DNA from 4 places in the Flammeovirga sp. MY04 genome. Region 2 is predicted to be linked to each of the others. Evidence: riboswitches for the same ligand, from Rfam matches in the RefSeq annotation. Region 2 holds a riboswitch; each other region holds the start of a gene.

Region 1 (8,027 bases), on a different replicon from region 2:
ACATCCACCAAAAATGATGAATGAAAGTAAAACGATGAGATTGAAAAGTTTTGTTTGTTTGTTCATTATTTAATTGATCGTTCTATTTATTATTTATGAAATTAGATTACTCTATCATTTAAAATCCTCGTATCAAGTTTATACCCACGATTTCAATCGTGGGTTGGTGAAAGTTGATTTTGGCAAACACTAAAGTGTTTACCAAAATTAGGTTGGATGTAATTGATGCAGACTTAAGTCTGCATCAATTCACTCTTAACCAACCCATGATTTCAATCATGGGAGACTCTGTCATCTGCTATTTTCAACTTGTACTCAAAGCCTTTTATTATTCAATTTCTAACAAAGAAATATCCGCAGCTTTCACAATTTCAGTAGATCTTTCTCCTAACCAACCTGCCATATCAGTTGTGGCAGTGTACACTTTCACGAAATCTACAGCTACTAGATTTACTTTGTTTCCTTCCATATCGACAGCATTATCTAAATCAAATACATCGGCCGCTTGTAGGACACCTTCTTGCTCGTACCCTTTGTTGTCGGCATAACCCCAATCATAAGCATTGTTTGAGTAGATGCCATCTTCTTCTGTTAAATTGGAAGCCAAGCAAGTACCTTCAAATGTAATTTGGCCTTCAGTATAATAACTTGAGTTAGGGAACATCGCATGTTGATGGAAAGGCTCAACGGGTTTGAAGTCAAGTACTCCTTCTTCTGTTTTGCCAGCATACTCGCTCACATATTTAATTTCATATTCATTCTCACCTTCTTCAGGTTTATAATAGGTGATTTTGAAATTGTGTTTTGTTTCCGGTTTATCGTATTCACTACCTTTCAATTGGTACCAAGGCTCATCCTCATCGGCAATACCATTTCCATTAAGATCTTGACAAACCATAACGATTCCTGGCTCACAGCTATCACCGTAAGGTCCTGTAAATGAATTACCGTAAATCGCTAAATCGTTTCCATCATTGTTCATGATAGAGTGATCAAACTTAAATGTAACTGATCCTCCAAAGGTTCCCAAAGAGATAAATTGATGTGAATTGCCAATAATGTTTTCCATAGATGGCTCTTTATCTACATAATTTACAAACTGACCTGGAGCTGGTGAAAAGTCCAATACTTCTGTAATAAATGGAGTGGCATCAGGATTTACATTTGGTTTATAAGCTTCTTTATAGTTTGCTATTAGGATAGTTTCCTTTGTTATTGGCGTGGCAAAATCAAATACTTCTTCTCCACTCATCCAAGCCACAAAAACATAGTCATCTTTTGTTGGATCATTAGGCTCCGTGATGAAGTCGTTTTCAATTACAGTTACCACACTATCAGCAGCACCGTTATCAAATTGAAAAGTCACATTATAAGTAACCGCAATCGCTTCCCATTCGGCTACCAATGTAAAATCATTCAATACTTCTTCCTCAAAGTTATAAGGATCGTCGTTTTTAGTCCAGTTTAAGAATTCGTGTCCTGCTCTTTCAGGATCTACTGGCTTAGTAACCACTTCACCATGAGTCACTTCTTGAGTAGGTATTTGTGTACCACCATTTGTTTCAAAGCTGACACTATGAATTGCCGGTGCTTCATCGTTTACCTGACAACCAGATAAAATGAGAAGAGATACCAAAAATTGTAAAATTCGTTGTTTAGCCATTTTAATTAGTTTTTTAAGAGATTGATTTTTATTGAGATGTTTAATTTTCTTCTTGTGGTAATAATGAGATATCCGCTGCCTTAAAAACTTCTGTCGATCGTTCGCCAATCCAACCATTAATATCAATGGTAGCTGTATAGACTTTTACAAAATCAACAGCGATTAGATCAACGCTTTGTCCGTTTTTATCTACAGCGTTACTGATATCAAATAAATCTGCTGCTTTAAGTATGCCTGTTTGTTCATATCCTTTATTATCGGCATAACCCCAATCGTAGGCATTGTTGTAAATAATTCCATCTTCTTCAGTCACATTCGATTTAAGTAATGTTCCGGTGAAAGAAATTTCATCTTCCTCATAAAAAGATGGAAACATAGGTTGAGGATGCCAAGGTATCACGGGTCTAAAATCGAGTTCACCTTCTTCCACCTGACCGGCATATTCTTTTTTATATTTGATGATATGAGTATCATCTTCCGCCTCAGGTTTATAGTAAGTTACTCTTACCTCATGTTGTGTTTCAGATTTATTATATTCACTACCCTTTAATTGATACCAAGGCTCATTTTCATCAGGTACTCCGTTATGATTAAGATCTTGACAAACCATTACTATTCCTGGTTCGCTACTTCCTTCGAATGGGTTTCCGTAAATAGCCAAATCATCACCTTCTTTATTCATAATGGAATGATCAAATTTAAATGTTACTGATCCCCCAAAAGTGCCTAAGGAGATGAACATGTATGTATCTCCTACAATGTTATCTTTAGTATCTAAATCGTTATCCACTTTATTTAGAAACTGACCCGGCGCTGGAGAAAAATCCAGTACTTCTGTGATGTATGCAGTGGCATCAGGATTTTCGATAGGCACATACGTATTCTCTTCCGACGACTCATCGTTGATCGAGTTTTGGCATGAAGCGAAAATACCTGTCGCTAAAATTAGGCTTGCAAAAATGTATTTTTTCATAACACAAATTGAAAATGTAGGGTAAAAACAAAGTCTTTACCCTACCCAGATTAATATTTAATATGATCTAAATTGAATCACTGATTTGAGGTTGACCATCATGTAACACTGAGATGATTTCTCCGTTTACTGTGATCGTTCTAACATACTTATTCTCCCCTACGAACCCTTCTACTAATGAAAGTTGATCTTCTGATAGATTATCATATCCACCTTCATCATTTAATATTTTAAATGAAATTTCTTCGGTACCTACTTTTGCTTTTACTGTTCCATCAAAAGATACTTTGATGACGTTACCTCTTACTACTTCGTCGAAGTATTCGATACCGTAACGCATTGGTGCTAACCATTTTAATCCGTTGTAAGCTGGTTGCCCGTTTACCTGTTCGTTTCTTTCGTAGGCAAATCCAACTTGAGGAGACGACATGTAAATATCTTTTACCAAATCAAACACAAATGTTCTACCATCAAACTCTGGATCTCCTGCTGCAAAAACTAATGGGAAAGTAAAACATCCATAGTTAGAAGAACTGTAAAGATCTTTTGTACTATTACCTTCTTCATCAATTAGAAAAACTTCTGTTCCCCATGCCCAACCTCTACCAAGGCGGTTTAGTTGAGCTTTTACTGTAGCGTGGTCACCGTTATTCATTGCTTGGAAATCTGCTTGAGACATTGTGGCATAATCAACAGTGGTCTCTCCTGCTCCTAATTCCCATTTAGCTACAATGGTAATATCTGCAGTAATTGGAGTATTAAAATCAAAAGCTGTATCACCTACATACCAACCTAAAAATTCGTATCCTTCTTTTATTGGAGTATCTGTAGGTTCTGCTACTAATTCGTTTTCATCAACAGTAACTTGCACCAATTGATCTCCATTATCGGCATCGAAAGTAACTACAAATTGGTTGATTACTTCTTCGTAAACAGCGACTAAAGTGATGTCTGAAGTGATTGGAGTTTTAAAATCAAAAGCTGCACCATCTACTGACCAGAACTGGAAAAGATATCCTTCTTTGATCGGGTGTTTAGGTTCTTCTAAAGTGCCGTCTTCTAAAACAGTTACCACACTGTCCTCAGCTCCATTATCAAATTGAAATGTTGCTTTGTAAGTTACTTCTAACTCTTCCCAAGTGGCTTTTAATGTGATATCACTTTCTACAGCTTGCTCAAAATCGTAGTCTTCTTCATTTAAAGTCCATGATAAAAATTCGTGTCCTACTTTCTCAGGCTGTGTAGGTTGTGTCACTTTTTCGCCATGAAATACTTCTTGATTTTCAATTTTGTTACCTCCATCGGTATCAAAAGATACGGTATGAACGGCTAATGTTGTATCGTCTGCAGAATTACAGCCTACCAAAAAGAGTAAGGATAATACGAAATAAATCGATTTTTTAAATAGGAGTTGTTTGTTCATCTTTAATTTAGTTTTAAAATCTAAGCGATGAACTTTCAGGAATGAATAGATATTTTACCCATGCATAGGAAAACATATGATACTTAACTCCCGAAGTTTCATCAAAATATATTTGCTTGGTAGGTCTCCTGACTTTGCTCTTTTCTTGAATTGCCTTCTCATTAAAACAATGGCTTTTTAATTCAAGCATTATGAGCATTTACAGTTGCGGGTACAGTTCTGGTCTTTCACCAGATTCCCTTTTATTCCTTTCGGAACCAATGCACAGCAAAGGTGAGAGTTATCTTTACTAATAAAAGTGATAGGAATCATTACTAAAAAGAATTTTTGATTATCATTTTGTAATACGATTCCATACATTTTTTAAAATCTAAAAAATTTAACAAAACCTAATTATCTCAACTTTTTGACTATAAAATCACGTTAAAAAATCTAAAATAAAAATTAAAAAATATCTCATCATGAAAAAGCTAATTTATTTAATTGCTTTTTTTCTTGTTGCCAATTTTGCAAGTGCACAAACTGACAATTCGAATTTAAGTACTTCGAGCACTAAAAAAATCAACTTATTTAATGGTCTTGAAATGGGAATGTCCTTTCAAGAAGTAAATCAAACATTAATATCAAAAATGGATGCAAAACCTATTGATAATGGGTTTTATGAGATTCAGTTTTTAGAGAAACCTGCTACAATAAAACCGGTTTATGATCATAAAGAAAGTCTTGTAAAATTGGTCATTACTATTGAAAATGAAGACATTGAAGTCATCCAAAATAACTTAAATATTATAGGTGCATCCTTCTATCAAAATCCGGATTGGACCATGATCAAAGAAAATGATGAACAATGGTTGGCTTACAAAGAAATTAAACCTGTAGTAGACAATAAAAATGAATTGACCATTTCTTGTCAAGGTATTCATAAAAACAATATTGGTCATCTATGGCATGCCCAATTAATGATTGCTCCTCGAATGGAACAACCTGCAACTTTAGGTCAAGAAGTTATTGCAAAAGAAAGTGATGAAATAAGCACTTTATTCTAAAAAATATTTATTCTTTATCCATATTATTAGACCTGAAAGTAGATCAAAAGATCTGACTTTTAGGTCTTTTTTACTGAATAATTATAAAAAAAAGCGTTTAAACGTTTAAGAATACTTGTTAAGTAATACATCATAAAAAACCTTCCTCAGACCTCATAAAATACAATTTTGTCTAGTTTTAATTAAAAAGTGTCTATAAAAATTGATCTTATGTATAGTTAGATTCTAGTATATACAATTGAACATTATTAAAGTAATGAGTTAGTTAGGTGTAACAATTACGTGTATAATTGATAACACTACTGTGAAATGAATACTAATTACTTTAAACTATCTACAACTACAATCATCACAATTCTATTGTTTGTTTGTAGTCATCTTTCTGGGCAAGTTCTCACTCTAACTGGAAATACCGTTATTAACGATGTATCTGAATTAACAGCATATAGTGAGGTTGATTTAAATGGCTATCATTTAGACCTTAATTTTTCAGGAGAACTTCTGAAAGACTTTAAAATTAATAGTTCCGTTTTAGGCGATACCACTAATCAAAAAGTGACTATTGGACCTAATGTAAAAGCAAACAAATTAAGTGTTGCAGATGCAGCTTTTCATCTTTTTCTTAATGTATTAGGCGAAGCATCAACTAGTAATTTGAAATTTAAATCGCTTTCATCTAATCTAAAATTGAATGTTGCAGAAAATGCCACCTTTGTAAATAAAGGTATTGCTGAAATATTTAATGCCACCTTGAATATTGAAGGAAGTTATACAAATAATGGGAACCTCACTTCTTTAGCAAACAATAAAATAGATATTACTATTTCAGAAACTGGCCTCTTAGATGTCGATGGCTTTGTCTATATCGGCCAAAATTCTAATCTCACAATCTATGGTGTAATGGAAGTATTAAACGATTTAAGAGTTTATGCTTATACTGTTATTGACTTTGGACTTGATTGTGATGTTGGAGAACTGACGGTATTAGGTGATATTATCCTAGATGTACATAATGATGTGGATGTTTTTAAAGTAGAAGGTTGTGGTAATGTAAATCAAACTAATTGCTTTGAATTTGGTACTGGAGGAACTGAAAATGAAGGTCGTTTTTGCGGTGACCTTCCAGTCGAATTAGTCTACTTTAAAGGTTTTCAAGACAACAACAATCATATTTTAATTTGGCAAACAGCTACTGAGCAAAACGCTTCTCATTTTGAAATTCAAGGTTCTTATGATAGAAACAAATGGACGACTTTAGGTAGTGTGCAAGCGAATGGCAATACCAACTTTACCATTGATTACGAGTTTGTACAAAGAGGAGAAAAGTTCGCTTTCTACAGATTAGTACAATACGATTACAATGGAGAATATAGTATTTTCGGAAGTATAAGCATTGGAAATACAAACGAATTTACATCTAGAGTCTTTCCAAATTTAGCACATGCCAATGCACAATTTAAATTGGAAATGTCAGGTATAAATTCAGAACTCCCACTCTCCTTAAATTTATTTGATCATAAAGGTAATCTTGTGTGGAACACAGAACTACCTGTTTCTTTAGGCGACAATAATCTTGTTAGTTCTTTTAAAATCGATAGCCCCTTGACTTCCGGCTTATACCTATTAGTTGCTACAAATGGATCAAAAAAGGAAGTAAACAAAATTGTTATTAAATAAATTATAGAAAACATTTCACTTTAAAAACCCTTAGGAAACAATATCCTAGGGGTTTTGTTGTTTCTATAGTATAACCCAAAATGAAAACATCGCTGAATGAGATTAATTATCCTACTAACTATATTTCCTTCCATTCTTTTTGCCCAGGAAATAAATTATCCTAAAATAGATCCTCATCAAAAGGTGGTTCTTTTTGAAGATCACTTTGACCAAAATAACTTTAATTGGGATGAACACGAATATTTACAATACGATGCTACAGAACAAAAGATTGCCAATAATCAATATCGTTTGAAGTCGCATGACAAGACTACGGAAACCTATGCTATTCTTAGAAATTTTGATTTCCCAAAATATGACAATTTTGAGATTATCACTTCTATGAAATATGAGGGACTTAATGATAAAGGAGGAAACATGTTTGTCTGGGGGTATAATTATAAAAAAGGATCTGAATATTCCTTCGGTTTTAACGGTAGAGGAGAGATCTGTGTGCGGTATACTGATAAACGAAAAAAGGAACAATTCCTTATGCCTTGGACTTTTACGGATAAAGTTAAGCAAGACGATTTCAATGAACTGAAGGTATTGAAAATGGAAAATTGGTATTACTTATTTATCAATGGCTTCTGTTTTTTTAAATTTCCATACAAAGAGTTACTCCCTTATGAAGACGCTATAGGTTGGGAAGGAAAGGGTACAGATATGTCAATAGACTATTTTATAGTAACAGGTATCAATTCATCTATTGATGAATACACCGAAAGCCTCATACATTCTACCTCTGCTTTTGATACTCCTAACAATGAAGTAGTAGTCACGAATAAATCAGCTGGTATTCTAAAATTAAAGATTGATTCTGTTGAAAATGAGTTAATCAAAGGAGAGTATTATGCACTCCTTATCGCCAATGAAAAATATGAAGATAAAGACTGGGCGAACTTAAAACACCCTATAAACGATACGAAAAAGTTAAAATCTATTCTCACTAGAAAATATCAATTCAAAGAGGAAAATATTGTATATGTAGAAAATGGGACCCGTACAGATATTCTAAAGGGCTTTAATGAAATCATTAAAAGAACGCATGAACACGATAAGGTTTTGATTTACTATTCAGGTCATGGAATCTATGATTATAGGGCTGAAGAAGGCTTTTGGATACCATCAAATGGAGGTAGCGTTGATGATACCGAATGGATTGCCAATTCTTCATTAACCAGGAAAATAAAGTCTATATCTGCA
Region 2 (8,027 bases):
AGATGTAGAAGAGATAGACATAAATAAATTATTGGATGAGGTTTTGATAGATATCAATAGTGAAATTGAACATAGTTCTGCCGAGATTTATTATGAAAATTTACCGATAATTAATGCATCTAAAATTGGTTTATATAGAGTTTTTCAAAATTTATTAACCAATGCAATTAAATTTATGCATAAAGGTCAAAAACCTAGAATCACTATACGATGTAAAAGTCAACTACAGCATTGGATTTTTGAAATAACTGATAACGGCATAGGTATTCCTATTGAAAAAAGAGAGCATATTTTTGATGCTTTTAAAAAATTCCATAGTAGTAGAAAGTATGAAGGAAGTGGTTTAGGTTTAGCGAATTGCAAAAAAATAATTAACCTCCATGATGGTGATATTTGGGTGGAAAACAACCCTGAATCAGAAGGAAGTACCTTTTATTTTAGTATTAAAAAGACATTATAAAAAAAGAAGGTAATCTTTGATACACTATTTAAGATTACCTTCTTTTTTATTCATTAATTATGTTTTACTCGATTCCTCACTTCATCTTTCTTTCCATTATTAAATACTTTATGATAGGCCCCTGTAATATAACCGGTAACTCTCCTTAAAGTAATAATATCTTTCGACTGACACTTATCACATTTCAGATCATCAAATAAACCTTCGTGATCACAGTTTAAGCATCGATCTCTTTGGATGTTAGTAGCAAAGTAATAAACTCCTTCTTCCATCGCTCCCTCAATTAGATTTTTATATAAATGAGGTGTTTTATTGATTTCCGATCGTAACTCTACATAAGTGATAGAACCACCTGAACAGTATTTATGATAAGGTGCTTCTATAGCAATCTTATCAACATAATTGATGTTGTGCCATACAGGAACATGGAAAGAGTTGGTAATGAATTCTTTATCAAAAACTCCTTGAACATGACCGTATTGCTCTTGTAGTTTTTTAGCGAAAGTATGACATAAACTTTCCGCAGGAGTGGCATATAATGAGATATTCAAACGTCTTCTCTGACTTTCCTTATCACAGAAATTATGTAGATCTTTAATCAGGTTCAATGCTTTTTCTTGAGATTCTTCTGATTCACCATGATGCTTTCCTTCTAAAATCAATAAAGCTTCGGCAATACCGATAAATCCTAAAGCAAGGGTACCCGAATAAAGAATATCACCAATTTTAGCTTTTTCGTTATACGGTTGATCGTGCTTCCAAATCTTGTTTTTATACATAAACGGAGCAGCTCCCATTAGTTGCTTTCTTTGCCAACGTAAACGTGCTTCCATCATGTCGATTCCAATAAATGCCATCTCTTTTACAAGAGTACAGAATTCCTCCCATGAGTCAGTTTCCATTGCATATTTAGGAAGGTTCATGGTTACAGGAGATAGGTTTCCTCTACCCGATTTTCCGTTATAGCCATGTAGATTTTTTCCTAAACGTGTACGACACCCCATAGTGGCAGGGATTAAATCTGGAACAATTTTTCCGTTTTTATCCAAAATGTCATATACCTCTTGATGGGTGTTGACATAGTTAGGATAGACTCTTTTTATCGAACACTCGTTAGCTAATTGGAAAAGATCCTCGTTTAAAATTTTACCTTCTTCCTTTCTGTATTGCCAAATCTGAATAGGGAAAATTGGAGTGGTTCTTTTTTCTCCAATACCATCCATTGTGGCATTTAGCATGCATTCGATAAACAAACGACCTTCTCTAGATGTATCACATCCGTAATTAATCGATACAAACGGTAGTTGGTTACCTGCTCGGCTTTCTAAGTGATTTAGGTTATGAAGAAAAGCTTCGCAAGCTTGTTTAGTTTCTTCTTTTACTTGGTCCCAAGCAAATGTATCAGGATCGGGTACATTAAACTTAATAGCTGTTTCCATATGTTTATAGAAACTGAGTTTAATGAACTTTGCCATATGGAAATCGAAGGCATTGATAGCGATACCACCAAACTGAGCGTTACTCTGACATTGTAAAACAACAGCAGTGACTTGTAAAGCAGAGCGAATACTTTTAGGAGGACGCATAGTGCCATTCGTTGTATGAATGGGTTTGCTAAGAATTTCTCCAACATCAATAAACATACAGTTTTGCATACCTACAGCATAAGAACTGAAGTCGTGGATATAGATCCATCCTTCTTCATGCATCTTTAAATGCTTTTCGGGAAGTAAGTAGGCTTTTGTGTATTCCTTGGAGATTTCACCCGACATACGGGTAAGTTTTGCAGTAAAAACACCTTCAGGCATGTTGGCGTTTTCGTTTTCTACATTAGTAAGGTTAATTGCTTCATTGGCGAATTTCAGCAATTTACTGTCTTGAGTGATGACCATGTCTTTTGAATTTTTTTGAAACAAAACACAAGGCGCTATTGTAGGAAGTGCAGTAACGTACATCAAATAATTTGGTGGACGCTGAAAACTTAGACATTAACTCGATGTCGGTGGCTTCATTTGCTTGGTAGGTCTTCTGACTTGACTCTAAAAATTGTCCTTCTCACTTTATACTTGATACATCTGATCAAGCGGAACAGCAATGGAGTATCAATTTTTATCAGTTAAATTAAGAGAGCTAAAAGTATTGAATTAGCTATTAAATTAAGTGATGACAACGAGTGCTATACAGCTACGAGCATAGTTCTAGATTCTCACTAGATTCCCTATTATTCCATTTTGGCACCATGCACTTTCAATTTGCAAACACCTGATTTAAAAAGCATTGATGACAATCACTAAAATATTTTAGGAATTTATAAGATGCTGAAAATCGATGGTTTAACGGGATAATTTATTGTAAAATAAAAAGGCTGTCACATTTATTATATGACAGCCTAAAATTCTTATATAAGATTAATTGAACTGAATTAGTTCGCTTCTTGACCTGTAGTAACGCTTACTTTAGAAGGATCGATTTGAATTCTTTCAAGAAGTCTTCTTAATGACTTTGCTTGACCTTTAAAAGAACCCGCCATAATACCGTTTAAGCCATTTGGATTTTCTTTTGCTTTCTCGATAGTATTCATAATCTCTAAAGCTTTATCAAAATCTCTTTTCATTGTGTAAGCTAATGCAAGGTTTAATTTTAAACCATCAGCAATTTCGCCATTTACTTTAGCTTTTTTGTCCTCATAGTTTGCTTCAGCAATTAGTTCCTCCCACAGTGGAATTGACTCATCAATTGTTTCCATCACTTGGTCCATTGTCGTTTTCTTCTTCTTAGAGAAAGAGTAAAGTTTTTTGAATCTATCCGCTAAAGTTTCTTGAAGTTCAGTTAACTGCTTGAATTTAGGATGTGATCCTTTAGCACCAAAGATATAAATCAATTCTCTAGATGAGTCACTAAAAAGTTGTTCTTGAATATCAAGGTGTGCATAATAGATCGCATATTTGAATATTTTTTTGTGCATTTCATCACGAATGTGTTGCTGCATAATCGCTCTTCTCGCTTCATCAGAACCCGCTTTATTAACTTGTGATTTTAAAGTGATGTATTCCACAAAGCTCGAAGCCTTATATTGTAAAGCTTTAGGATTTGATGCAAATAGATCCTTTTCGTAAAGTAATTGTCTATCTGAAGAAGTGATTCTTAACATTGCCTTAGCTTTCAATTTTAAAGCAATATCGCTTCCTTTTAATTCTTTAAAAGAGTTTGCAAGAAAATCAATTGTTGGAGTGTCAATTTCGATCTCGATTCTAAGGTCTTTGTACTTGTCACCTTTACCAGAAAATTTTTCTTTATACTTTTCGAACGACTCTTCATATTTGTAAAGAGTATCATTTCTAGCATCAAGAATTGCTTTTGGTCTGCGATCTTTTTTTACACCTTTAGTCACTGTTTTTACATCAGATTTATCTAAAGTGTTTAGTTCGGTATCTACATTAAACATAAAAATACCTGTTGAGTTGTCTACGATTTCTCCGTTAAGAGGTTGGAATACGTAAGTAACATAAGCCGCAGATTCGCTTGTTCTTTTTTGTGCAAATAAAGTAGTTGAACTAACTACTAAATATAAACGGCAAAACGAAAAGTACATTTTATTTCAATCGAATTGTACAGTTTATTTTGCCGTTTACACTATACTAATATTTTATTACCTGTTCCAGCTTCAAAATAGAAGTAATCACCATTTTCATCATGGTAATATGTATTCCAATTGTAATTTTGAGACAAATCTAAAAGCAATGTTTCAACTGACTGAAACCATGCTAAAGTTGTACTTTGCTTGTTATACAACTTAACTGATTTTGTTGTTGATGCTATAACATTTACATCTGTAATATCATTCTTTACAGCATTCAATTGATCTAGTTGATTTTGCTCATGTTTAAATCCACCTAAAGAAACATCATTTGAAAGACCATGTATCACAAACAATAAATTGATATTCACATTTGTAATAACTGATAGATTTTTAATTGATAAAGATTGAGTTGTAAAGACAAATTCAGTAGTAGAAGAAAGGTATATTTCAATGTTTTTTACTTCGTTCAATCTTCTAACTACACACTCTTTTAATTTTGGTGCATTCCTTAAATCAATATAAATATCATTATAAGAAGCAATACTTGTTATTCCGTTATAATCTTGTGTAGCGTGTTTTACACCGCAATGTTGCAATTCCGGTAAATTACCTTCTATCCTAAGCTGATTAGCATTAGGACTTACACCATGGCCATAGTTGTAAAATCTTATTCTCTCCAAGAAAGGAGCTGAATTAACAGTAAACTCACCTGATCTTAGTTGTTGAAGATAAACTTCTTTTACCCTATGAGTAGAATCAATATTAATTTTAAGGTTGACAAATGACCCTCTAATATCTCTAAAATAGATGTAATCAACTGTTTTTATCTCGTACAAATCAGTCGTTTCGTTAGTATTAACTTCATAGTTTTGGTGAAAAAACAAACCTCCTCTAAAGGTAGTGCCAGGACTTGGATGTGTCATACCCGTAAATACACATTTCTGTTCGTGCTTTAATCTCTTAGCACTATTTGAAGCAATAAAAACACCGCTACAAGTTTGTAAATCTCTATCAGACATTAAGAAGTTATACCAGTCACTTGCAATATCAGCAAGTTCATCAGTAGCAAGTGAGTTTGTAGTCCAATTCAATCTAAACTCACCCGTTGCTAATACTAAAGGATTTACATTGTTCACTCTTGAAGTGACAGTACCCCCATACTGAGAACTACCAAATAACCCATAATTATCAATGTACTGCCAAGCATTGGGTTTTATAGAGTGATAAATATAATCGTCAGATTCCCTTACTTTCTGTTCTTTTACATAAGAACTAATACCTTTAGTATTCCAAATAAAGTATGCTTCTTGTGATTGAGTATGCTCATATTTAGCACAAATGTATGGAAACCAAATATTGCAAATGTTCTCATTATCAACTGTAATATTATAATTTTCTCTTAGTTTGTAGTAGTATGGATGAACATAATTATTAAAGAAATTCTCTACTTCATCAGTAATTAATGACGTTGATTTGATGTAGTAACTTACTGTTGCTTCTATTCTAAGTTTTATAGTTAGATGATCCTTATCAGATAAATCTAAAATAAAACCCCATTGATCTATGCCAATGTAATTTTGATTTACTTTTAATGTTGCTTCTGAATTGAATAGAATATCACTTATATAAATTGATATTATGTTTAAATTATTAAGACTTACATCAAGCAAATTACCCACATCACTATGATACAACTCCACCAAATCCCCTTGCTCCAACTGCACATTACCAACAACACGTTTACCATTCACAAACCACAAAGCAGCCCCTGAATTAGCAGTTATACGACCATCAAAAGATACATAAGTACGTTCCCCAATAGTAGCAGAAAGTAGTTTGTAATTTACAATCTTAATAGTCCACCCCAAAGCGGTAAGATTATCAATACGTGTTTGGATGTCTGGGTTTTCTGAAAGGTCTACCAATACAATCCCCCCGTTAAAAGTACGGTTTGGAATTACGTTATCAGGATCATTCACACGCTCTAATTCTGTGAGCATCCTTTCGAAGTCGTCTGGTTCGTAGAAAGCGTTTTCAAGATCCAAGATTACACCTTCTTGATTGACCCAATTACCTAATCTTAAATCAGGGTTTAAAGCATTTTTAAAACAGATATAAACTAGGTTTAACCACTCGTTTGATGTAAGGTCGATAACACCTGAAACACCTGCATCGCAAGCTGAAATACTATTTATTTTATCCTTACCATCTAGGGCAAACAAATAACTCACTCCTTGTCGATGATCCCAAGTGAAGTTAGTGCCAGATGCTTGTAATTTTGATGAATCTGTATTATAGATAACAAGGTCTGCACATGGAGTAGTTGCCTCTGCAATGTTTGAATATTCTACTGCTCCTGATACCCCTGCAATTTTCACACGGTATTCATATGTAGTGCAATGCTCTAATATGTTATCTATATAATTATTGATGCCGTTTGATGTAGTATGAATAAGAAGAAAGTCTATAGCTCCCTTCTTTCTTCTGTAGATTTCAAATGGATAAGATCCTTGAGCGTTGTCAATCCAATTCAAAGTGATACTTCCCACTTCTGAGGGTGTGGGAATTGCGGTTAGATCTGTTGGAGGTGCAATAACGACAATATCACCCGTGTTTACTCTAATATTACGCGTTTGAAAGTAATTCACTACCTCGGAACGAGATTGATTTTCAGTATCAATAACAACTTCAGTTCCTGCTGGGATTACTCCGTTAGGATCTAAGTTTGGATTTCGTTCTAAGAAAACAGGTAAGCCTTCAACGCTTCCTTCGTTGAATAATACAATATCTAATATATTCATCCCTTCGGATGTGATTACTTTCTTTTTCATTTTTTAAAGCTTCATTAGTTTTCCTGTTACCATGTATGGTTGTCTAATATCAATAGGATCTCCATTACCCACCGTATTTTCTGATACTGTTGCTCCGTGACTGTGCTTCCCTGCTAAATCTGTTTGGGTAGGTACAGAATCTAAAGCTGTTGGTTCCCCATTATTATCATTAGAATTTAATCTAGCAGACATTCCATGAACCAAATTATTATCACCTTGAGTGTTTGGCCATGTTATAGGGTGAACGTGATCTCCGTCTTCAACTATAATAACACCTACTCCATGTTTGTGTGGTGGTAAATTACCCTCAATTAGACTTGAAGATCTATTACCTCCAGTATTTCCAATTACGAAATACTCTCCCAAATTAGCATCAGGATTTCCATTCGCCGAAGATGTATCAGACATACCAACAAATACTCTACCTCTAGCATCAGGGGTTCCATTTTGTCCATTACAAAGAGCGTAACCGATAAATTCCCCAATGCCCAGTCCTGTTGCATCAAAATTGGTAAGATCACCGTAATAGTCAACAACCATACCTCTCAAAAGTCCTTGAACACCTGCAATAGCATCGCTATTTCTCTTCACAGGATGCTTGATGATTGCATCATAATCAAAAAGACCTGTACCACTTGCTCCGAAAGAAGGCTTTAACTTTTCTTCCTGACAAATAAAGAAAGTGCCCACCTTATTATAGCCCTCATAAAGGTCGTGAGGTTCATGAGGTTCTGATACTGTTTCTAAATTGAATACAGGAATTTGAGAGCCTGTTGCCGTTCCTGAAAATGCATCAACTTTATAGAAGGTATTATTGTGTAACAGCCACCCCTCAGTACAAGAATAATCTTGACCGTTTTTTGTGAATTCTACTCCAGATATTCTAACAGGTGCTGTACTTTCAGTTAGCACAGATGACAAGGCTCCTGCAATGTCTTTTGCAACATTGAATAAATGCTCAAAATCCTTAGTATTATAAATTGCCCCTTTACTAGGAGTATTAAACTTTTTCATGTCCAGACTATTTCGTAGATGATGCCCACGTGAAGATATTTCTTCAGGAAGGCGTGAATATTATTTTCTTGACCTTGAAGCACGCTCGGTACTTCTACAGTTAATTGAGTTTGTTGCAAATCTATTGTTGGATCATTTGGTG
Region 3 (8,027 bases), 1.9 Mb from region 2:
CATCAGAAACTCATTTTCTCCCATAATGAAGATGGGAAACCCTTGTTCTGCATACGCTTCCGCATGACGTATTTTTGTTGACTTAAACCCTTCTCCATACTTCTTGTAATCTTGTTTACCTACGACTAAAAAATCCGTTTGTGGAGAAATTTGCTCAGGAATCACATACCCCCCTATATTGACTACTTTCTGCATGGCTGTTTTTCTATTCATTTCCGTTAGCCGCCCTGTAAAGCATACCGATTTCTTGTAAAATCTGTTTTTAGGATCTACATTTTTGGGTGCACTAAAACCGTATTCTTTTCTCTTCTTGTAAGGTCGACCACTTCCGTAGGAAGAATAGCCATTATCAGAAGAAACATTGCCAATTTTATGGTTGAACTTATTGCTTAGTTGATCCAGCGAATCGCAGTCGTGTTCTTTTAGCATTTCGATACAAATAATTGCAGATGCCATTGCGTCGCTTTCTGCATTATGATGGTTCAATTGTATCTCAAAATGTCTGGAAAGATTGGCAAGTCCATAACTAGGTAATCCAGGGAAGGCTTTTCTTGCCATTACCAATGAACAGAAAAAAGAAATGGAAGGCAGGTGTGTTCCATAAACTTGTAATGAACTTAATAACACATTCATATCAAAACCGGCGTTATGTGCCACTAGAGGGTATTTTGTCAGTAAACTAGAAAGATCACCCCATACGTTATCAAATGTAGGTGCATCGAATGTCATCTCTGGAGTGATACCATGAATTGATATATTCTTATCAAAATAGTAGTTCGGAAAAGGTTGAATAAGGTGATGTTGTGTATCAACAATTTCTTGATTTTCAACCACAGCAAGACCGATAGAGCAAGAACTTGTTTTTTTATCATTCGCTGTTTCAAAATCAATTGCAATAAAACCCATACTCTTTAGAAATGTAAACTTGAAAAATTCTCAACTAATTTTTAATCTAATACTATTTTAAAACTTCTCAAAAGGAGGGGGTGTTTATAATTCTCAATAGAAAATATATTAAAAGGTTCTATCATTTGATATTCATAGAAGTAGGGTAGATCCTCAAAAAATATTATTACGATGTCAATTTATATTATAGTATCTTGCCACTTAAATTATTCTATTCATTCATTGAACAAGCAAACCAACTGATATGAGACTATTTTTTAGACTATGCTTACTTCATTTATTTATTTCGGTGATTACATGTCATGCACAAAATTTAAATGAAAGAGATACAGTTTATAAACATCAAATAACCGCTTTTCCTTATCCGGCTTATGCACAGGAAACAAGTTGGGAATTCGGCGTATTATCTGTTTTTCAGTTTAAAATGCCTGATGCTACTTTTGGTACAAGACCGTCGAATGCTACATTTATTGGATTTTACACATTAGAAAATCAGCTTCGTCTTAAATTAGAACATACAATTTTCACTAAAAATGAAGATTGGTTGTTAGAAGGTACTTGGGAGCATTCAAGATATCCTGAAAAATATTATGGTGTAGGAAGTAATACTTCAAATGAAGATGAGCAATTGGTTGATTGGAGTAAGATTGACTTTAGGCAACAAATCTTGAAGAAACTAAAAGAGAAAATGTTCCTAGGACTACAATTACGTTATGCCAATTATTGGGATATTAGTTTAGGTCCAAAAAAAGATGGTACTCCAGCAGATATTACCACTTTGCCAGGATATGAAGGTGGTAGTGTGTCTGGATTGGGGACTACTTATAAATGGGATACAAGGGATCTAGTACTTTCTCCCAAAGAAGGATTTTTTATAGAAGGTCGCTTTGAAGTATACAATAGTATATTTGGTAGTGATTATAATTTTAATGTATTGACATTAGATCTTAGAAAATATTTTGATTTAAGTAGAGAAAAAGAAGGTGCTTCTGTGTTAGCTTTTCAGGGTTTGACGAAACAAACTTTTGGTGATAATACGCCTTTTAGAGAGATGGCTTTGATGGGTGGATTAAACATGATGAGAGGTGTTTATGAAGGCCGTTGGAGAGACCAAAAAATGGTGGCATTACAATCTGAATTTAGACAACATTTATTCTGGAGAATTGGGATGACAGCCTTTGTTGGAACAGCAAATGTTTTTTCGACTTACGAAAATTTTGATAGCCAAGGTTTTAAGTTTGCAGGAGGTGGCGGATTAAGATTTTTGATTAATAAAAAGGACAAAGCATCTATTAGAGTAGATTATGGAATTGGATCGGAAAAAAGTTCTGGTTTATATTTAACCTTCGGAGAAGCATTTTAATTTGATTCATATTGATTAATTCCTCAAAAATCAAGTATAATTTAATAATTGTTTGAATTTTACAAGTAGATTTAATCAAACTTAAAATTAATGACACTAAAATATAATCGAATTGTAAACATAGTAACTTAGATTAGTCCATTTTAAAATGAGTTTAATCAATACGTATATAGACGTTATCCAAGTATAGGAAAGGTTTTTGTTTTATTGCGTGTGATATACACTTTTTTTTAATTCAAGTATTACAAAATTATTTCATATACCCTTATATTATTGATATTGAAAAAGTGCAATTTGCTGACAAATTGTGTGTGATTAGCTCTTATCATTTTTTTTAAATGAGTCAAGCAAAATGCAACTAATTTTGTGTGATTTTTTTTAACAAAAACTATGTTAGAAAATGTTTGCTATTATCAATAAAAGACCATTTATTTGTTATGACGAAGGTGCTTAAAGCAATTTGTATTTTGCTTTGGTGAAAAGGGAAACAGGTGAGAAGCCTGTACTGTACCCGCAGCTGTAATACTATGAAAATGAATTCGAAAAATCCACTGCATTTTAAATGTGGGAAGGTTGAATCAAAATTATATTATAGTTTAGTCAGAAGACCTGCCTAAGTTGTTGCTTGTAACCTCCATCGGGATAATGGGGAGTAAAAGAACTGTCTGAGTAAATCAATTTGATGCCTGGGCTTTTCCGTCAGCTTATAAAGAAAATAAAGCATTGTGTTGTTCAATGAGAACATTTATATGTTTTCATTAGTTGTATTAAAAAAACATCCAAAAGATGAGCTTATTAGATAAACGTGTAGCTTACAAACCCTTTGAATACCCAAAGGCACAAGATTTTATTGATGCTATTCACCAAACTTTCTGGATTCACTCCGAAGTAAACTTTGATGCAGATATTCAGCAGTTCAAAACCAATTTAACAGATCAAGAAAGAGATGTTATTGGTAACATCCTGAAAACGTTTGCCCAAACTGAAACTAATGTTCAGGATGATTTTTGGGGGGTGATTGGTCAGTTTATACCTAAGCCAGAAATTAAGGCAATGGCCATTACTTTTGCTGAAAATGAAGCTCGTCACGCTTCTGCATATGCACGTTTAAACGAGTTGTTGGATTTGGACAATTTTGAGGCATTCTTAGAAGACGAGACTGCTATGGAACGTCTTGAAATGCTCTCTCAGGTAACTGTGGATAAAAATGGAAATGCACAACCGCACGACCTATTACAGAGTATTGCAATTTTCTCGTGTTTTACTGAAAATGTAAACTTATTCTCTCAGTTCGCTATTTTACTGTCCTATAAAAAATTCAAAAATCAACTTAAAGGTATTGGTAACATTATCAAGTGGTCTGCTAAGGATGAAAACTCTCATGCACGTGCAGGTATGTGGTTATACAATACGATGATTGCTGAATACCCTGAGTTGAATACTAAAGAACTTCAAGATCGCATCTATGAAGCAGCAAAAATTTCTCACGATGTAGAAGTTAGGTTGCTGAATGGTATTTTTGAAGAAGGTGAGTTGGAATTTTTACCAATAGAACATTTAGTTCACTTCATGAGAGATCGTCTGAATAAAAGTTTAAACGAAATTGGTCTAAAACCTATCTTTGAAGTTAATAAAGAAACTTTGAAGAAAATGCAATGGTTCGATGAAGAAGTATTTGGTTTAGCACACGACGATTTCTTCGCTGTAAGACCTACAGAATATACTAAAAAGACACAATCAGTAACCGCTGATGATCTTTTCTAAATAATAAATTGATACTCTTATTTCTACACCCTCATACACAACATGTCTGAAATTACATTAACTACCGAGGCCTCTAATCTTGAAGCAAATCCAAAATGGATGACAAAAGAAGGTCTTCAAACTTTACAAAATGGTTATTTATTAGAAGGAGAAACTGTAAGAGATGCAGTTACTCGTATCGCTAAGGCAGCCGCAAGTCGTTTAAAAAGGCCCGATTTCGAAAAGAGGTTCTTTGATGCGATTTGGAATAACTATTTATGTCCTGCTTCTCCTGTATGGTCTAATATGGGAACCGAAAGAGGTTTACCTATTAGTTGTTTTGGTAGTTATATTCCAGATAGTATTGCTGGAATTGGTGCTTCTTTAGGCGAAGTCATGATGATGTCTAAAATTGGTGGAGGTACATCAATTAACATGTCAGATGTTAGACCTAGAGGTGCAAAAATCACAAATAATGGAACATCAAATGGTGTTTATCCATTCCTTGAAATGTACGATTCAGTAATTAATGGTACAAATCAAGGTAGTACAAGAAGAGGCATGCTTGCCGCTTACTTGGATGTAGAACATGGTGATATAGATGAGTTCTTAACGATTAAAGACGTTGGGAAAAGTATTCAAAATATATTCATGGGAGTAACTGTATCTGACAACTTTATTGATAAGGTAAGATCGGGTGACAGAAGATCTCGTGAAGTATGGGCTAAAGTGATAAAGTCTAGAATTGAAAAAGGTATTCCTTACATCATGTATAAGGACAATGCCAATAATCAAAGACCTAGATGGTATAAAGACCAAGGTTTTGAAATTAAGGCTTCTAACCTTTGTTCAGAAATTATGCTTCCATCTAACGAAGAAGAATCTTTTGTTTGTTGTTTATCATCACTGAACTTAGTGAGATACGACGAGTGGAAAGATACAGATGTAGTTGAAACAGCTATTTTCTTCTTGGACGCTGTAATGGAAGAATTTATTGATAAAGCCAAAGACATCGAGCACATGCAAAGAGCCGTGAACTTTGCTAAAAATCATAGAGCTCTTGGCTTAGGTGTTCTTGGATGGCACAGTTTCTTACAAAAGAAGAAAATTCCTTTTGTAGGTATCGCAGCTGATTCTTGGACAAGAATTATCTTCAAACAGATTAAAGAGCAATCTATTAGAGCTTCTGAAAAATTGGCTAACGCCTATGGAGAACCTAAAGTGATGATGGATACGGGACGTAGAAACGCTACTCTTTTAACTGTTGCACCAACAACTTCAAACGCATTAATTGCAGGTGGTTACAGTACAGGTATTGAACCTTTGGCAAGTAACTATTATGTAATGGATTCAGCAAAAGGAGTGTTCTCAAGAAAGAATAAACTTCTAGTAGAACTACTTGAAGAAAAAGGATTGAATGAAGACGAAGTTTGGAAACAAATTCTTGCTGATGGTGGTTCTGTTCAAAACATCAATGGCTTAACTGATGAAGAGAAAGAACTATTCTTGACATTTAAGGAGATTAATCAAATGCAGATTGTTCGTCAAGCTGCTTTACGTCAGCAATTCTTAGATCAATCACAAAGCTTGAACTTGAACTTCCCTCCAAATACTCCTGTAAAGGATATTAACGCGGTGTTATTAGAAGCACATGCGTTAGGGGTGAAGACACTTTATTACCAAAGAAGCGAAAGTATCCTTAGAACTCAGATGAATGTAACTGATGATGGTTGCGTGTCTTGTGAGGGTTAAGCAAGTAATGATATACAAAAAAAGCTGTGTAGAGATACACAGCTTTTTTTATAATCTAAATTCTTGACAAGTACCCCTATACCCCGAAAGGTATAGGAGACTTGTCTATAAGTATGGCGGGAGAGTGTCCCCGCGCTCAAAATTGAGCCGAAACTAATTAAATCCATCAGTGGAAGTCTGGATGATCTCTTATACGGGTTAAGATGTATCTTAACGAGTACCGCATTGCCGAAGCAAAGAAGAGAATATCTTATTAATTAGATTGCAACTTATAGTAAGAAGGTTGAAGTGTTAAACACTTCGATTTTTTGGGGAATGTCAGAGAGTATGCACCCTCTGACACCGCTTGTAAAACCATAGACAAAAGTTTTACTTACAACCCGCCATATTTTTTATAATTGTATTATTATTATATCACTCTTTTAAGATGGACAATAAGAGAGTTTGATTAAAGAATTTTATTTCATTTTCATATTTGTCAAATACGTCATTATTATTATGTATTCGACTGTTTTTCATTTCATATTACATTACAATAGTACGACATACATTCGTATTTTACAAATATTATAAAGTGGATATATAGATGTGAAAATAGTTAAAATTGTATTATTTTGATAAAACTACTTAAAAGCGTAATAAATACAATTTCAATCGGTTTCGGAAATAGATAGAAGGACAATTTTTAATAAAAAATGGGGTGCAATCGGTTGAAAATAGTGTGTGATTTTCTGAAAAATGTACTTATTTTGCTTAAAATTTGTACAATTCAAGTTTGATTTTTTTTGAAAAAAAAATTTTTTTTCGTCGATCGATAACAACAATACTAGAATCCATTATCATGAAAACAAACACCTTATTATCCTTATTCTTAGGGGTTTTATTTTTTACCTCTTGTTCTCAATCATCATCAAATAACATAAAAGTCCTTCAATTTAATATATGGCAAGAAGGGACGGTTGTCCCTAATGGATATGAAGCGATAATTACAGAGATTATCAATTCAGAAGCTGATATTATTGCTTTAAGCGAGGTGAGAAACTATAATAAAAGTTCTTTAGCAAAACGTATGGTAGAAGATCTAAAGCAAAAGGGCTTTACTTTTTATATGGATAGCAGTCAAGATTCAGGTATTTTATCAAAATATCCTATCGTTAAGCAGGAAATGTTTTATCCGGTTAAAGACGATAGGGGATCCATCACTAAAGCTATTATTAATGTTCATCATCTGGAAATAGCTTTTTATTCAGCTCATTTAGATTACAGAAATTGTGCAATTTATTTACCAAGAGGATATGATGGAAGTACATGGAAGGAATTGAAGGCTCCTATTTTCGATAAAGATTCTATTCTAAACGACAATAATCGATCGAAGAGAATCGAAGCGATAAGACTATTTATAGCTGATGCTAGAAAAGAAATGGATAAAGGTAGGGTAGTGATTTTAGCTGGAGACTTCAATGAGGCGTCACACTTAGATTGGATCGAGGCGAATAAGCATAAATATGAACATAATGGGTTGGTGATCCCATGGACTTGTACCAAAGAATTAGAGGATAATAATTTTAAAGATGTTTATAGAGAACAGTACCCTAATCCAATTTCTCACCCTGGTTTTACATTTCCTGTATATAATCCGGATGTTGATTTTTCTAAATTAGTTTGGGCACCAAAATCAGATGATAGGGATAGAATTGATTATATATTCTACAATCCTTCTCAAAATATCAGATGTGAGAAAACGTATTTGATAGGTCCGAGAGCATCTATTGCCTATAATAAAGTAGTAAGTGAAGTCACAGAAGATAGTATTGTGTCTCCGTTAGGCATTTGGCCGACAGATCATATGGCTCTGTTTGCTCAGTTTGAAATTAATTAGTGGATCTTCATCTAAAAAACGAATAAAAAAAACACCATCGAACAGAATTCGATGGTGTCTGAATTTATCTCAATAATAAAGTAAATGCGGATCTTTTTTCCTTTTTAAGAAATTAATAACCTGTATTCTGATCAAGATTTGGGTTGGTGGCAACCTGTGTAGGAGGTATTGGGAATAAATACCTTTTTACACCATCTGATGGTTTGCCTTGAGAAGGTAACCAGAACTGATATTCAACATCTTGATCATTCATTCTTAATTCAAAAGCATCAGGATCATTCTCCATTTGCTTGTTTTGCCATACATCTAGGTATTTGCCGAAACGGATAAGGTCTTGTCTTCTTACACCTTCCCAACATAATTCCCAACCTCTTTCCATTAAGA
Region 4 (8,027 bases), 1.8 Mb from region 2:
TAAACCTCGTCTGTTAGATTGTTGACTTTAAATGTTAACCTTAAAGTCGTTTTATTGAGTTCTATTGATTTACCTATCGATGCATTAAATACATTAAATCCATCTAGGTTATAATAATCGTTTATAGTAGTACGCTTACCAATTGCTTGATGATCCAGATTGAAGAACCATTTTGAATAAGATAGGGTAGCGTAGTTTTTAAGTTGACTCTTTGGGACATAAATCAGTTGTTTGTCTTTATCCATGTCCTGAGCATCTGTAAAAGTATAACTTATACCTACTACCCATTTTAATCTTTGATTAGAAGAGTAGTTATCTAACTTAGCTGCAGACTCTACACCAAATGAACGCATGTCTTTAATGTTTTTCGCATAAGTTGGATTACCTGGTACCCAAAGAATTTTATTATATGTTCTTAGGTAGAAACCTGTAACATTTAAGTTAAATCTCAATGTATTTCCTGTTAATGTATAATCTCCTCCTAAATCCACATTGTAACCATCTTCTGGTTTGATTTCTGAATTCGTTTCACCACCCCAGTACCTTTCATTTAAAGTAGGGACTCTATAACTTCTTGCCGCTGTACTCTTAATAATCAATCTGTTTTTTTGATTATCAATAGCAGCGTAGGTAAGGTTTAAAGAAGGAGTAAAAGGAGCAACATAATCCGTTACCCATTCTTGTCTTAGATTTATAGAAGTGGAAAATCGATCTGTAAAATCATATCGTAAAGCTGCAAAAACTGAAGTTCTCAATTCAGTAGTATTGGCAGCGTAAGCGTAAACATCAGGCCATATGTTGTTAAAGTTACCACCTAACAATAGGGTAGCTTTATCACTTAATGCTGTTTCAGCTCTGTAATCGCTAATTATTCTTTCTGATGCTATTTTTGAACTTCCGTTGAGCAAATAATCATTTACATAAGCCAAACTAGCGTTGTGAGTCCACTTTTTGCCATCTAACTTATAATTGATTACTGCTCGGAAGTTTTCATTGGATAAAGAATCGTATCTAGAAGGATTTAAATTATCCCCCATAATAGGTTGAATTGCTCTCTCATCTTGCGTGTACCACAAATTCAAAGAGATTTCCGAGTTTTCAGTAGGTTTATAATGTGTTTCGTGCATCACACCAGCATGTTGAAAACCAGCATTATTTTGCGTTTGATTTTCACCAGCATATGGATTGTAGAAAGTGAAATCATTATCAGCTTTTTGAAATAATATCGCAGTTTTATGTCTCCACTTATTTTGACCGTATTGTGCTTTAAAACCATAGAATTGTTGATTAAAACTACCATAAGCAGTTTGTAATTCATAATGGTTTTCCTGATTCCATTGAATATTGTCTTGAAGTAAAATTGCTCCACCTACAGCACCTGAACCATATTGAGCAGAGCTTGCACCATAATGCACATCAATATTATCAAAATAAAAAGTATTGATAGTTGACATGTCTGTTTGACCAGTCGTCATACTATTTAGATTGATGCCATTCCAAACAATAGCAGTATTCTCTGGTGAAGCACCTCTCATAGATATAGTAGAAAGCTGTCCAGATACACCATACTCTCTGATGTGTACGCCAGCTTTATCCCTTAAAAGATTAGCCAAAGATCCATCATTGGCTAAAGCCAATTGAGTACTATCAAAAGATTGTATATGTGCTCCTTGACTATAGTACTTCATGGTCTTTGCTGTAATTTCCACTTCATTTAATTCACGATCAGGAAGTTGATATTCATCCTGAGCAAAAAGAGAAACATGAGCAAAGAGAAACACTAATGTGATAATCCTCTTAATCATTATTGTAATTTCTGATAGAAATAGAGTTCGTGATCCGGTAACAAATCCGGATGAAATATCTTTATTAAGTCTGCTAAAACGATTTCAGGATGAAGGTTACCTGTAGCCCAATAATCACTAGCCATTCCACCTCTTGTTCGTTTATTATGGTTGAAGACCATTCGATTTTTAAATGCATCGAATTGCCCATAACGTGAATCTTTATTTAAAATTTGCTGTAGGTTGTCAGTTGTTCCTGCATTCACCCAAAAGTCAGCATTTTTACCTTTAGCAAATACAGCTTCCAAATCTAATTGTATACTTCCAGTTTCATCTGTATTACTCCAAGGATAAGAAACATGTGTTTGTTCTAATGCTTTTGCCAAATAGGAACTTCCTCCAGGTACAGACCACATTCCCTTGTAAGGAAAACCAGTAATTACTTTTGGTTGTGAATCCGATTGCTTCGCTAATTTTACTAAATCGTTATATTTTAATTCGATGCTTGTAAATAAAGCATCAGCTTGCTTTTCTTTATTTAATAATGCTCCAAATAGTTTTACCCATTCAGCTCGTCCTAATAAGTCATTTTCTTGCCAATCAGTGTTCGACAAAATTGGAATACCTGCTTTTCTAATCACAGGAAAAGATTGAGCAGTTACAGAAGAATTTCCCACAACCATTACAAGGTCTGCATTAGACATAAGAATCTTTTCTGCATTATCAGTAATGTCATACCCAACTGTTATAATTTTACCTTCAGCCATTCGATCAACAATAGCCTGACTGTACATATAAGTTGAATCAACATAACCTCTAATTGCATCTAATGCACCCAACTCTTCCATCATCGTTGTTTGTGATGTAGTGGTAGTGATCATGTTTGAAATAGGAATACGAATTACTTGGTTTTGAGTAAAACCAGTTGGTAATGATTGACCCTTTTGCAATAATACATAAGAGGTCTTTTTGTCGTTGAAAGGATTGATTAGATGTAAAACTTTGTAATCACCTTTATAGTCAAGAGAGAAAGTTTTAGCGTATTTTACTTGCAGAGGAGTTGCAGTAAAACTTTGATAAGTTTCCTTTGAAGTTTTGTTTGTATGAGATTCACAGCTAAATAAAACTGTGGATAATGCTCCTAAAATGAGGAGTACATTTAAAAGACGTTTCATTGTTTTCACTTTTCACCCGAAGAATAATTCTACAACAAAAGATATCCTGACTTCTTTTTATTTCGAACCTTCCCGGTTGCCCAGTGGTATTGCAAAAACCTAAATAAATAGGAAAAGTTACAGTAGCGGGGACTGTTTTGGATTCTCACCAAATTCCCTTTTGTTGATGCAAATATGGATGAAGAAAAGTTATAAAACAATTCCAAAGTATCACTTATTAAGTGATTGTGATCATTTGTAAATTTAATTTTGTGGTCTATTGATGTGGAACATTATGATTTTGAAAATGAAAAAAGCCTTCTTAAATAATTAGTATGTCGATTATTTAAGAAGGCCTATTAAAACTTGTATTAATGAACTAAATTGTTCAATTCTTTTTCTAAAATGAGTGGTTTTAAACCAGTTATTCTTTTAATAATAACGCCATCTTTCACAATAAACTGAGTGGGGTAACCTTGTACATTTAACGTATTTCTTAGTTGAGAGATACTATGATCCGTCACCCTATAATATTGAACTTGCTCGGTAATGGGTAGTTTATTTACCTCCTCTTTCCATTTTATATCAGATTGATCACAGAATAAATACACAAATTTTATATCAGAATTTTTATACCTTTCCATGATAGGAGGGAAATCTTCATGAAGTCCTTTTCTACAGAAGCCACACCAACTTACAAATAGGTTTATCACATAAGTACCATTATCAAAATTTTTAGAATATTCCTCATCATGAACATCAGTTACCAAGATGTCTTTTGGAAAATCTATTTCTTTGAACCCTTTTCTTCTGTTGGCTAGCCCGGTTAATTCTTTAATTTGAGAGGATGTAGGATAGGTGTTTTTAAACACTTCAACGGATTGATTGAATTTAGCATTACTCAAAGTATCATTGTAATAGTGGTATTTTGATAAGTACTCGAACAATACTTTTTCTTGCAACTCCTCATTTTGAATAACGTTTTGATTGATTTCCTGAAATCTTTCTAAGTTAGTATTCGCTTGATGGTTGAAACGACCTTTTTCTATACTTGTAAAATCATCTTCTACTATGGTTATCTGAGTATGAATACTTTCTGCAATATATTCAGCTAGCACAGGACTTGAATAAATATTCGGATCGTTTAAATCGAAATGTTTAAGTACTGAGATTAAGTGGTTTTGATTATTTACTTTAACCGTATCTGTGAAATTTTCTGTGTAGATCGTATTGGCTTCAATCCATAAGGCAATGATATTACCTTTATTTTCATTGATAAAATCTTCGTTTAACCTGTCTTTATAAACAAATAAGGTATCCGCCATATTGTTGAATACCGCTTGTAACAATTGGTTGGAAGCTTTATAGTCAGTATGATAAGCAAGATTATTAAGGATGTTTGTACTTTCATCAATCTGTTTCATGAAAGTGTAATGATAATTTAAACTATCTGATATTTCTTCCCTTTGTTTATTAAAATAATAAGGATCAAAATAAGTCGTTCTAATTTCTTTTAATTCATTTTTTATATCCTTGTGATTTTGATGAGTGTAAGTACTTCTTTTTAGTAATTCACGTGTCTGTTTGTACTTCATGAAATCACTCATGGCCACATTCTTACGTTGATCTTCAGTTCTTCCTTTATAATAACTATCATATTCCACTCGGATAGAATCACGTTTATCGTATAGACTAGTGTAGGATAGTTCTTTTTGATTGATTAGTTGAGAATACTTATTGCTATCAATCGATCTAAACTCCCAATACGCACCATTATATTTTGCAAAAGGTGATTCCATATCTACCCAAAGGGCGACTTTATCAGATAGTCTAAAATTATTACCAGCATTTAATGAATAACCTTCAGCTGTGCTGAAATTAACAATATCTAAGTGCCCCTCATAAGTGGTTTTGGTTTTTGGATCGTCATAAACCAATTGATAGTCTACATCTTGAATGTAGTTTTGCCCATCTCTATAGGCTAATTGTATGCTACCTTTAGAGTTTTTTCTATTACTGATATATGGATAGACATTATCAAAATGATCTTTACTTAGTGGAATAAAGAAATCCTCACTTTCAATTTTAATAACTTCATAATTCTCACGGATATATAGTTTTCCAGCACCTTGAATTTTAGAATTCACACTTTTATAAGAAAGTACATAAATCGATAACCCATTTTCAGAGTAGAGATCTTCTAAATCGTATTTAAAAGAATTAGCATTAAATAAAGGACCGTTTTGAATGATATTCCAAGTGTATCCTAATAAGAATTTAGATTGAATCAGGTTGCGATTTCTATAATAATCTTCCGTCTCTTTAATGTTTCCACCTTTTTCTAATTGTCGTTTATCTTTTTCAGGAAGGTTTGTAAAGTCCCAACTTTCATCATAATTCCAATTGTGGTTTTTGTTCTCACGGAGTTGATCAAATAGTAGATTATTAACACCTCTATATGCTGTGATTTCGTATGTTTTTTGGTCGAATTCATTGAAATAAATATCACCACTTCCTTCCAAGCCAGAAATGAATTCATCATTTTGGTATTTCAATTCAGCATAGTAAAATTCACCTAGATAGGGAGTTTGTCTAAATTCTTTTTTGAACTTTTTAGCCGTGTTTTGTATGATGTCCTTTACAGTAGGCATTTTAGCTTTAACCACGACTAAGTCCAATTCCGTCGCATTCGATTGTAACCCAATATCATTCATCATCATCAAAGACAACTTTGCTATTGGAATGAGTTTTTTCTCAAAACCTATACATGAAACTTCTAAAGTGTCCTTAAGATTTTCAGTTTTAATGGGAATTCTAAAATAACCTTTTTCATTGGTAGCGGCACCCATGTATTTTCCTTTTATAGAAACATTTGCAAAAGGAATAGGGGAATTGTCATCTTGGTCTATAAGTTTACCTTTTAAATCTTGAGCAGACAAAAGAGTATTGGTAAACAATCCCAGCAGGAGCAAGTAGATTGATTTCATTTTCATGTTGGTTAGTCTTTGGTATGAGAAATTGGCCAAAGAAATAGTTAAAAAAAGATCTTTAGTCAGAAGATCGTGGGTCAAATATACAAAATTAATTTAGTCGCGCAACAGTTATTCCTGTATTCAATTTGCTGTTTTTCAGCCATTCTGCTAATGGTTTGTCAGTAATGACTACTTTTCCTTTTGATTGGGAAGCATGAAGTAAATAGATTCGCCCATCATCTTTTCTGATCGCCAATCCCACATGAGCAACATCCAAACCTTTCACCTTACATACTAAAGCGATGATATCTCCAGGTTGGATTTTATCTTCTACTTTCGCAATATCTTTGATGTAGATTTGAGATAAAGGTTTTTTATTGATATTGGCCTCCACTTTACGGATTTCCGTAACTGCCGAATCGTTATCAACTAATTGATTATAAGCAGTGATATGTGTACTCATAAAGTTGATTTCTTTATCATATGTTTCTCCACCAATTTCTTCAGTAATATCATGTAAAATGCCTTTTGCTTCATTATTTCTTACCCAATCTGTTAAATAATGAAGTCTAGAGGTATATCCATTCAACTTACCATCTCTGTACCGAATATGTTCAAGAATACTTACATAATGGTTCAAAGTTCTATATTTCTCATTTTCCTCACCTGTATATAATTTAGATAGGCCAATCATATTTTCTACAAAAGTGGTACAATCAAATCCAGTAAAGTTTACAACGATTGTTTCTTTCTTAGTGTCTACTTCAAGTGTCTTCTCCATGTAGGGTTCTCCCAAAAAAGTTTGAGCAATTTTGATTACTTTCTGGGATTGATTTAAAGAGTCTAAATCAATTTTATTGAGCGAATCGACACGTTCTTCGAAGGCTTTTTTGTTAGGAATACTGCAAGTAACTTGACACTTCCCATAAAAAGTGATAAATAAAAGGCAAATTGTGGCGAAGAATTGTTTAGACATATTAATTTTTTGCAATTTTGTAGATAAGCTGAAATTACATAAATCTTCGCTAGAGTTTAAAATTTATTTACTCTAAGCTGACAAAAAACTTTATCAAACTTCAAAAAGTTTAAGTTGTAATCAACAAGCTTTCTTGATATCAACGTATAAAATTACATTAAGGATGTTGAATAAAACTCTAAGTATATTTTTTTCATTTATTTTTTTGACTTTTTCCAGTGTTTACGCTCAAGATATAAGTGATAATCCTGAAAAAGATAAATATGTTGGCCAATATAACGGAGATGGCAAAAGACATGGTTCCGGTACATATACTTGGGAAGATGGAACTCAATACCAAGGAAAATGGAGGAACGATTTAATGGAAGGTAGAGGTACTCTTCGATTTGCCAATGGAAATAAATATGAAGGTAACTTCTTTAAAGGACAACCTTTTGGTGCTGGTGTTTATACTTGGGCCACCGGCGATATTTATAAAGGAGGCTTCTTAGATGGAAAAATGCACGGAAGAGGTGTGCTTATCACTGCTACTGGTGAAAGACACGAAGGTACTTGGGTAAACAATCAGGTAAATGGTGAAGGTCAACATTGGTATCCGAATGGAGCACAATATATAGGTGAATGGAAAAACGGTAAAAGACATGGTAAAGGAATTATGCTTTACCCTAATGGAGATACTGAACAAGGTGAGTGGAGAGAAGACGAGTATGTACCATGCGATTGTTATAGAGAATCGGTATCTGTAGAAGAATCTTACAACGAATCGGAGGCTGTTTTTATCGCTAAAGTTTTTGAAGTAGAAACAACAGACGAAGGTTACGATAGAGTAGGGATGGTCGTTTCTGAATACTGGAAAGGAGCACTATATCCTAAGCGTAAGGTGTACCTAAGAGCAGGTTATACATCTTGCGATTACGTATTTTTTGAGAACGAAGAATACTTAGTCTATGCAAACCCATACGATTTTGATAAATCACTTTACTATCCTACTAAATGTTCTAGGACAATGAATCTTGAAATTCCTTTGGCTCAAAGAGATATTGAAACATTGAGAAAAATGACCTGCGAATTTAACGAAAATGATAAACGTAAAGTATCGTTTGATTTTACTGATGATCCTGTTTGTGGTTGTGATGGGAAA

The links. A riboswitch is a leader RNA that binds a small molecule or an ion and turns the genes downstream of it on or off. The one in region 2 is predicted to bind cobalamin.
Region 1: linked by a shared signal. The riboswitch ahead of MY04_RS27290 (InlB B-repeat-containing protein) and the one ahead of nrdD (anaerobic ribonucleoside-triphosphate reductase) in region 2 are both predicted to bind cobalamin.
Region 3: linked by a shared signal. The riboswitch ahead of MY04_RS03555 (ribonucleotide-diphosphate reductase subunit beta) and the one ahead of nrdD (anaerobic ribonucleoside-triphosphate reductase) in region 2 are both predicted to bind cobalamin.
Region 4: linked by a shared signal. The riboswitch ahead of MY04_RS03730 (ABC transporter substrate-binding protein) and the one ahead of nrdD (anaerobic ribonucleoside-triphosphate reductase) in region 2 are both predicted to bind cobalamin.

Annotation. Positions count from the first base shown of each region.
Region 1 is NZ_CP003561.2:2,045,276-2,053,302, forward strand. Features, by position in the region: gene MY04_RS27275 (DUF4465 domain-containing protein) at 1-66, opposite strand, end outside; gene MY04_RS27280 (InlB B-repeat-containing protein) at 329-1,663, opposite strand; gene MY04_RS27285 (hypothetical protein) at 1,704-2,636, opposite strand; gene MY04_RS27290 (InlB B-repeat-containing protein) at 2,704-4,059, opposite strand; cobalamin riboswitch at 4,161-4,337, opposite strand; gene MY04_RS27295 (hypothetical protein) at 4,521-5,105, shown strand; gene MY04_RS27300 (hypothetical protein) at 5,415-6,782, shown strand; gene MY04_RS27305 (caspase family protein) at 6,879-8,027, shown strand, end outside.
Region 2 is NZ_CP003560.2:2,786,226-2,794,252, reverse strand. Features, by position in the region: gene MY04_RS11320 (PAS domain S-box protein) at 1-460, shown strand, start outside; gene nrdD (anaerobic ribonucleoside-triphosphate reductase) at 514-2,352, opposite strand; cobalamin riboswitch at 2,462-2,717, opposite strand; gene MY04_RS11310 (hypothetical protein) at 2,883-4,052, opposite strand; gene MY04_RS11305 (hypothetical protein) at 4,094-6,871, opposite strand; gene MY04_RS11300 (hypothetical protein) at 6,875-7,885, opposite strand; gene MY04_RS11295 (hypothetical protein) at 7,882-8,027, opposite strand, start outside.
Region 3 is NZ_CP003560.2:895,253-903,279, forward strand. Features, by position in the region: gene MY04_RS03545 (exonuclease domain-containing protein) at 1-906, opposite strand, end outside; gene MY04_RS03550 (BamA/TamA family outer membrane protein) at 1,151-2,269, shown strand; cobalamin riboswitch at 2,697-2,900, shown strand; gene MY04_RS03555 (ribonucleotide-diphosphate reductase subunit beta) at 3,056-4,033, shown strand; gene MY04_RS03560 (ribonucleoside-diphosphate reductase subunit alpha) at 4,076-5,764, shown strand; gene MY04_RS03565 (endonuclease/exonuclease/phosphatase family protein) at 6,606-7,643, shown strand; gene MY04_RS03570 (RagB/SusD family nutrient uptake outer membrane protein) at 7,756-8,027, opposite strand, start outside.
Region 4 is NZ_CP003560.2:946,161-954,187, forward strand. Features, by position in the region: gene MY04_RS03725 (TonB-dependent receptor) at 1-1,805, opposite strand, end outside; gene MY04_RS03730 (ABC transporter substrate-binding protein) at 1,805-2,959, opposite strand; cobalamin riboswitch at 2,980-3,153, opposite strand; gene MY04_RS03735 (carboxypeptidase-like regulatory domain-containing protein) at 3,310-5,925, opposite strand; gene MY04_RS03740 (N-acetylmuramoyl-L-alanine amidase-like domain-containing protein) at 6,020-6,886, opposite strand; gene MY04_RS03745 (MORN repeat-containing protein) at 7,092-8,027, shown strand, end outside.